Regions from separate parts of the Paenibacillus sp. FSL R7-0189 genome, predicted to be linked through region 2. Evidence: a T-box and tRNA genes for the amino acid it is inferred to sense, from the RefSeq annotation. Region 2 holds a T-box; the other holds one or more tRNA genes.

Region 1 (3,423 bases), 1.5 Mb from region 2:
GAGCGCGTCTGAAGTCACCTTTAGCATGTGGAGCATCCAAAGTGTTTTGGTCGCCAGTGTAAGCATGAATTGTAGTCATCAAGCCTTCAACGATACCGAACTTGTCGTTCAGTACTTTTGCCATTGGAGCTAGGCAGTTAGTTGTGCAAGATGCGCCGGAAATAACAGTCTCAGTACCATCAAGAATGTCATCGTTAACGTTGTAAACGACAGTTTTCATGTCGCCAGTAGCTGGAGCGGAGATAACTACTTTCTTAGCTCCACCTTTCAAGTGTTTTTCAGCTGCTTCTTTAGTTGTGAAGAAACCTGTGCACTCAAGTACGATATCAACGCCTAGGTCGCCCCATGGCAATTCTTCAGGGTTGCGGTTAGCAAGAACCTTAACTTCTTTACCATTGACTTTGAAGAAGCCATCATGCACTTCAACATCACCTTGGAATTTACCTTGAGTTGTATCATATTTAAGCAAATGAGCAAGCATCTTAGCGTCAGTCAAGTCGTTGATTGCTACCACTTCGATACCTTCTACATTTTGAATACGGCGGAAAGCAAGGCGTCCAATACGTCCAAAACCGTTAATTCCAACTTTTACACTCATTGAATAGTTCCTCCTAGAATTCGTTTTATTTATTCAAAACAGACGGTGAGGTCTGTCATGACAACAATGTTAAGTATGATGCAAGAAGTATGTTGTATTGCCTGCAATCTAAAAACTACGAAGATAGCTGTAGTTGATTGTCAATTTCCTTGCCTATTTCTACTGCGGCAGCCTCGTCCGTGACGAGAATATTCTCCTGCCCGAAACGCAGCATGGCATGAATGGCTTTGGCCTTGGGTTTGCCTCCTGCAATACCGATGACTTTCTCTGTCCGAATAATATCTTCTAGACGTAGACCCATCGTAAGCATGGTATGGACAACCTGACCCTCTTCATTGAAATAATAGCCAAAAGATTCGGCCACTGCTCCTTCACCCTGGATTTCCGAGACTGTAGCCTCGTCCAGTTTGCGGCGGCGGGTCATTTCAATGGCATCCCCAATCCCATGTACAATAATACGCGAACTGCGGATGGTTTGTACAATCTCTCCAATATTAGAGTCAAGTGCCAGCGATTGGTATGCATCCCCACTAAGCAAATCAGGGACATGCAACAACCGGTAGTTGGCTCCAACCCGCTTTGCCATTGTTGAGGCAATCGTGTTGGCTTGAATCTCCATACTCTCTCCTAATCCTCCACGCGCCGGAACAAACCAAGCGTTCTTATAGGAAAGGGACAACGGTGGTGTCAGTTGATCAGCCATATCGGCAAGCGTCGATCCACCTGTGACGGCAACTGTATCATCTGCGCGAAGTATACTCAGCAGCGCTTTCGCACCCGCCCGGCCAAGCTCTCGTTTGGTGAACGGCGATGACTCACAATCACCCGGTACTACAATAACTTTATCCAGACCATACGTTGCTCGAATTTTCTCTTCCAGCTCATCCAGACCAAATAGGCTCTTAACAACCGGCTCTAGCAAATCAAGCAGTCTACGTCCAGCAGCGCTAATGCGCATGCCAACACTCTCGATCTCAATAAGCCCTTGCGATTTCAGAAGATCCGTCTCGGCACGCAGTACCCGCTCAGTCATATCTAGCGAAGCGGCTAGCGTTCTGCGCCCAATAATATCGGACAGCATGATCTGATGAAGAATCGTGTACCGTCTCTTAAGGGTTTCCATGAGATCAGGCAGAAGCTGCTTTTGGATATCTAATAAATTACGCATACTTTCACTCCTGCAACTTCGTCTTCCTCTATTCCCTTGTTCATGGTCTCAAAACGTCCCGGGTAAACTTTTTAAGTCCCACCCATATTCTAACCAAATATTGCTCGAAGCGCAAGTCTTCCGAGAGTAGAATTCTCAAGCACTTGTCTTCTTATACATTAATAAGGTCAGAAAAAGATATAGCGCCCGATGCCTGCCCCTAGAGCGCTTGTCCAGTATTAATATTACATTGCAATTGTGTAAAAATTGTATTATAATCATTTTTGTTGCGCCCGTGGTCCAATGGATATGACGTAGGCCTCCGAAGCCTGAGATCCAAGTTCGATTCTTGGCGGGCGCGCCATTAATTTCATTTTTGCACATAATTTAGTAGTGCCTATACTACTACTTAACCAAAGAGCCGCTTGTCGGCTCTTTTTTTTGAATATAAGTTTGACTTTCTTTGACTTTTTGTTTGAATTTGTTTATCATGTGGGTAATACGGCAAGAGTAAAAATGAATACATTTGAAGAACCAATATCAAGGAGGTTTTCCACGTGAGTTATATTCCTATGGTAGTAGAACAGAGCAACCGCGGCGAGCGCGCTTATGACATCTATTCCCGCCTGCTGAAGGACCGCATCATTTTCCTTGGAACGGAGGTTAATGACGTGGTAGCCAATTCTATCATCGCACAAATGCTGTTCTTGGCTGCCGAAGATCCTGACAAGGACATTCACCTTTACGTGAATAGCCCAGGCGGTTCCATTACTGCAGGTATGGCTATTTTTGATACAATGCAGTACATTAAACCAGACGTTTCCACCATCTGTGTGGGTATGGCAGCTTCCATGGGAGCTTTCCTGCTAAACGCTGGCGCCAAAGGCAAACGCTTCGCACTGCCTAACAGCGAGATCATGATCCACCAGCCTCTGGGTGGTGCTCAAGGTCAAGCAACGGACATTGAAATCCGTGCCCGCCGCATCCTCAAATTGCGCGATAAGCTGAACCGTATTCTAGCAGAACGTACGGGTCAACCTCTAGAACGTATTGAGAAGGATACAGATCGCGACTACTTCATGACTGCTGCAGACGCGGCTGAATACGGTATCGTAGATAAAGTAATCGAGAAGACATTGCCTAGCGGTGTGTAAGCTATAAAGTAAAAATATAAAGAGGCTGTGCTCTATCCGTTATGGTTAGAGCACAGCCTCTTTATATTTTATAGAAGACCTAAATCCAATTAAGCCAGCCCGCCATAACCTAGCGCATCCAGCTTCTCGGCAATTACGCGATAACCCCGGCCATTCGGATGCAAATGATCAATGGATAACAGCCCTCTCTCATTTCCTGCGAACTCACTGTAAATCGAAGCAAATCCACATACTCGGCTGCTGTACTGTGCTGCGTATTGATTAAACTGCCTGACCCACTCTGTCGCACCAACCACCTGAGGATAGGGGTTATATAATCCCACAATTCTAATGATAAAAGGTCTACGCGTCCTCGCCTTCAATTGTATAAGGATATTCATAATTGCAGAGAAATTTTGTTTGCATTCCTGAAGCGATCTGCGCAGTTCTGCGGATAAGTTGACTTGCTGTCTTGCTGCTGATTTGGCCGCGTGAATCAAATCATTACCACCGATAGACACAGTGATGATATCGGCTTCTCGAAC
Region 2 (3,423 bases):
ACCTATGGTTACTAATTCTTGTACATATAATATTCTGGTACCATTTAAATGAAAGCCCTCGATAACAACATTAGAAAAATTTACAGGATCACGATTATCCAGTTTGATTAACACGGTTTGAGTGGACCTAACACCACTAACCGGATCATTAGCAATAGGTCCTGTTGATAGTACTGCCATTACGGCACTCCCTCCTTTCTGGAAAATACAGTTAATCAAGATTTCTTGTTAAACTGCTCTTTTTTATAATATGTTTCAACTATCTATTAAGAATGTGGTTATTACCCTGCATATATGTTGAATTTATGTTTCTGACTGCTCCTCTGCAACAACTCGTTGAACATCGATAATTGCACCACTTTCGTTTCTCCCCCAAACTGAAATCTCAGTGCTTATTTCAGCAAAACCGTCTGTGGTGAACACGAATTCATATGCATCAAAGTCTGCTCCAAAATTTCTCGTAATAACTTCATTGGGTGCAATAGATATTTCTTCTAGTACGTAGAGTGTTCTGAGACTGTTTAATTTGTAACCTTGAATATGAACAGAAGAAAAATTGATAGAATCACGGTTTACAATTTTGATAATAACCGTTTTAATTGTTCTGACACCACTAACAGGATCATTTGCAATGGGTCCTGTTGATAATACTGCCATTGAGCTATTCCCTCCTTTATTAAGTATTTTTCAAAAATTCAGATTAAAAAAATACAAAATTTAAAATTGGGAAAAGGTTAATAATTCCCCTTGTATTGTATTAATGATTGGTTTCATTTGATTGTTTGAATGCCCAAAAATTTTATATTGATTTAGCTATGATTTGATAGTTTTTGAGACTTCTAAATCCCTGCAAGATGCTCAAGGAAATTGGGATTAGCTCCACCACCCTTGCTTTTTTCGAAATATTAGTTATACTGATAAAAATTATTCAAGCATCGATGAGCGGGAGAGTAGTTAACGAGATCTAGTCCTCAGCGAGCCGGGAGAGTGTAAGCCGGTACAGATCCCTTTAATGAAGCGCACCCGTGAGATGGACTTCTGAACCTTAGTAGGAAGTCCCGGCTGAAGGCCGTTATCCCGTAAGGTGGCTGAACAACTTGTTCAGCAACGAGAGTGGTACCGCGAGCGCTAAAGCCCTCGTCTCTTTTGAGACGAGGGCTTTTTTGTATTTTCAAAGGAGGGTATACCATGTTAGATCAAATCATCAAAGACGGAATCAAGCACAGTGTACACCGTGTATTCAATACTTTAGGAGCTGACTATCCAGAGGACATTGCCATTCTGATCGAACAGCCAGCAAATCTAGAACATGGTGATTATTCATGTAATATCGCTATGCAGCTAGCCAAAACTCTACGTAAATCCCCAATGGTCATAGCAGAATTAGTGAAAGCAGAACTTCAATTCAAAGGGCGTTTCGCCGGTCTATTGCAAAAAGTTGAAGTCGCTGCTCCCGGATTTATCAATTTGTATATGAATTGGCAAAGCTGGGCTGAACATTCCTTTGAACTGCCTGCCAGCACTGGGGAAAAAGTCATCATCGAGCACACTTCTATCAACCCCAACAAAGCCGCTCATGTAGGTCATCTAAGAAACGCCTGTATTGGCGATACTCTAGTCAGAATTATGAAAAGAACTGGGTATAACGTAGAGGTCCATAACTACATTGATGATCTCGGCAATCAGCTGGCGGATACAGTTGTTGGATTATTAAATATACCTTTAGAAGGGGAACATCAACGTTTCGGTGATTTTTGCTGGGATCTTTATGCCAAAGTGAACAAAGAATATGCGCTGAACCCTGAGATGACACACAAGCGCACAGATATACTGCACTCCCTTGAACAAGGTGGCGGCAATGAAGCCTGGCTGGGCAACCTTGTAGCTGAACGTATCGTTAGAGAGCATGTAGAGGAAATGAAACATTTTGGGATTTATTATGATTTGCTGGTATGGGAGAGCAGTATTTTAAAAGAGGGATTTTGGGCAGCCGCAGCTGAGCTACTGAAGCAGACAGCCGTTTTTGTACAAGAGACTGAAGGTAAACTCGCAGGCTGCTGGGTGCTGAAGCAAGGAACAGAGGCTAACATTGGAGCGGATTCAGAGGAGCATCATCTCGATAAGGTGCTGGTGCGTTCGAATGGGATTTTAACGTATACAGCCAAAGATATTGCCTATCATCTCTGGAAATTTGGTCTTTTAACCAAAGATTTCTCCTATAGCGAATTCTCGTCCGGTTTATGGACAACAGGATTAACTGGAACCCAAGAGTCTTATGGGCAGGCGGACAGAGTCATCAATGTGATTGATTACAGACAGGAATATCCACAACAGATGGTTAAGCAAGCCTTAGGGGCACTAGGTTATAACGAGCAAGCAGACAAACTCCATCATGTGAGTTATGGTGTTGTATCTCTTAGTCCCGCCTCGGCTGCCGAGCTGGGTATAGATATTTCAGAAGGCAAATCTTCTTATGCTATGTCCGGACGACAGGGAATCGGGATTAAGGTAAGCGATCTGGTGGAACTCATGGAACAGAACATCGAACACTCACGTTCCGATAAAGACGGCCTCTCCAGCCGAATGATTGCCACTGCTGCGATTCGCTACTATCTGCTACGGTTTAATTTAGGAACGGAAATCGTGTTTGATTTCAAACAGGCTACCGAAATATCCGGCAATACCGGAGTTTATCTGATGTATACTTTTGCGCGTGCGACAAGCGTTTTGAGTAAAGCTACGATCCCAATCCTTACAGCTGCCGCACAGCTTCAGTTCCCTTCCAAATTGGAAAAAGCAGAGCTTGCGCTGCTAAGACAGCTAAGCCTCTGGCCGGAGATATTACATTCAGCAAGTATAGAGTTAACGCCAAATACGCTCTGCACTTACGCCCATACCCTAGCTACCCTGTTCAACAACTTCTATTCTGTATGTCTAATTCTAAAAGGCGATTCAGCCACGATCGAATTCCGCCTCTGGCTCACTTCAAGATTCAAGGACATCTTGGGAGATGTGCTCGAAGTGCTTGGGTTACCGACACCGAGCCGAATGTAAAAAACACAAAAAAAGGGCAATCTCCGCGTTAACGCGGAGATTGCCCTTCTATATATAATGTTACTTATAAATCTCTATCACATTTCCAGCTTCCGTGCTGAGACGGTCAAAGTCCGCACGCTTGATGCGAACACCACCGCTACGATAGCGGTTAGGTGTACCTTCTGTTTGCACTTCCGTACCGTTGATAGTAATTCGACTGATCTCACGACCTGTAAGATGATAGATAAAATCTACCTTAGTGCCTGCATATTCAAAGCTAAAGTGCATTCCATCCAGCGATTCCGGCAGAATCGGGTCAACAATTAAGTCTCCACCTTCCGTACGGATCCCCAGTGCATTCGAGATTAACTGGTTCATATAGATCCC

The links. The T-box of region 2 lies ahead of argS (arginine--tRNA ligase). A T-box ahead of a tRNA ligase gene usually reads a tRNA of that ligase, here a tRNA-Arg.
Region 1: it encodes a tRNA-Arg, which carries the amino acid that the T-box ahead of argS (arginine--tRNA ligase) is inferred to sense. The anticodon was not compared.

What each region holds. Positions count from the first base shown of each region.
Region 1 is NZ_CP150223.1:2,237,107-2,240,529, forward strand. It holds gene gap (type I glyceraldehyde-3-phosphate dehydrogenase) at 1-598, opposite strand, end outside; gene MKY63_RS09535 (sugar-binding domain-containing protein) at 714-1,766, opposite strand; tRNA gene MKY63_RS09540 (tRNA-Arg) at 2,035-2,109, shown strand; gene clpP (ATP-dependent Clp endopeptidase proteolytic subunit ClpP) at 2,303-2,899, shown strand; gene MKY63_RS09550 (GDSL-type esterase/lipase family protein) at 2,989-3,423, opposite strand, start outside.
Region 2 is NZ_CP150223.1:3,730,111-3,733,533, reverse strand. It holds gene MKY63_RS16195 (hypothetical protein) at 304-657, opposite strand; T-box leader at 930-1,148, shown strand; gene argS (arginine--tRNA ligase) at 1,189-3,054, shown strand; gene MKY63_RS16185 (cellobiose phosphorylase) at 3,115-3,423, opposite strand, start outside.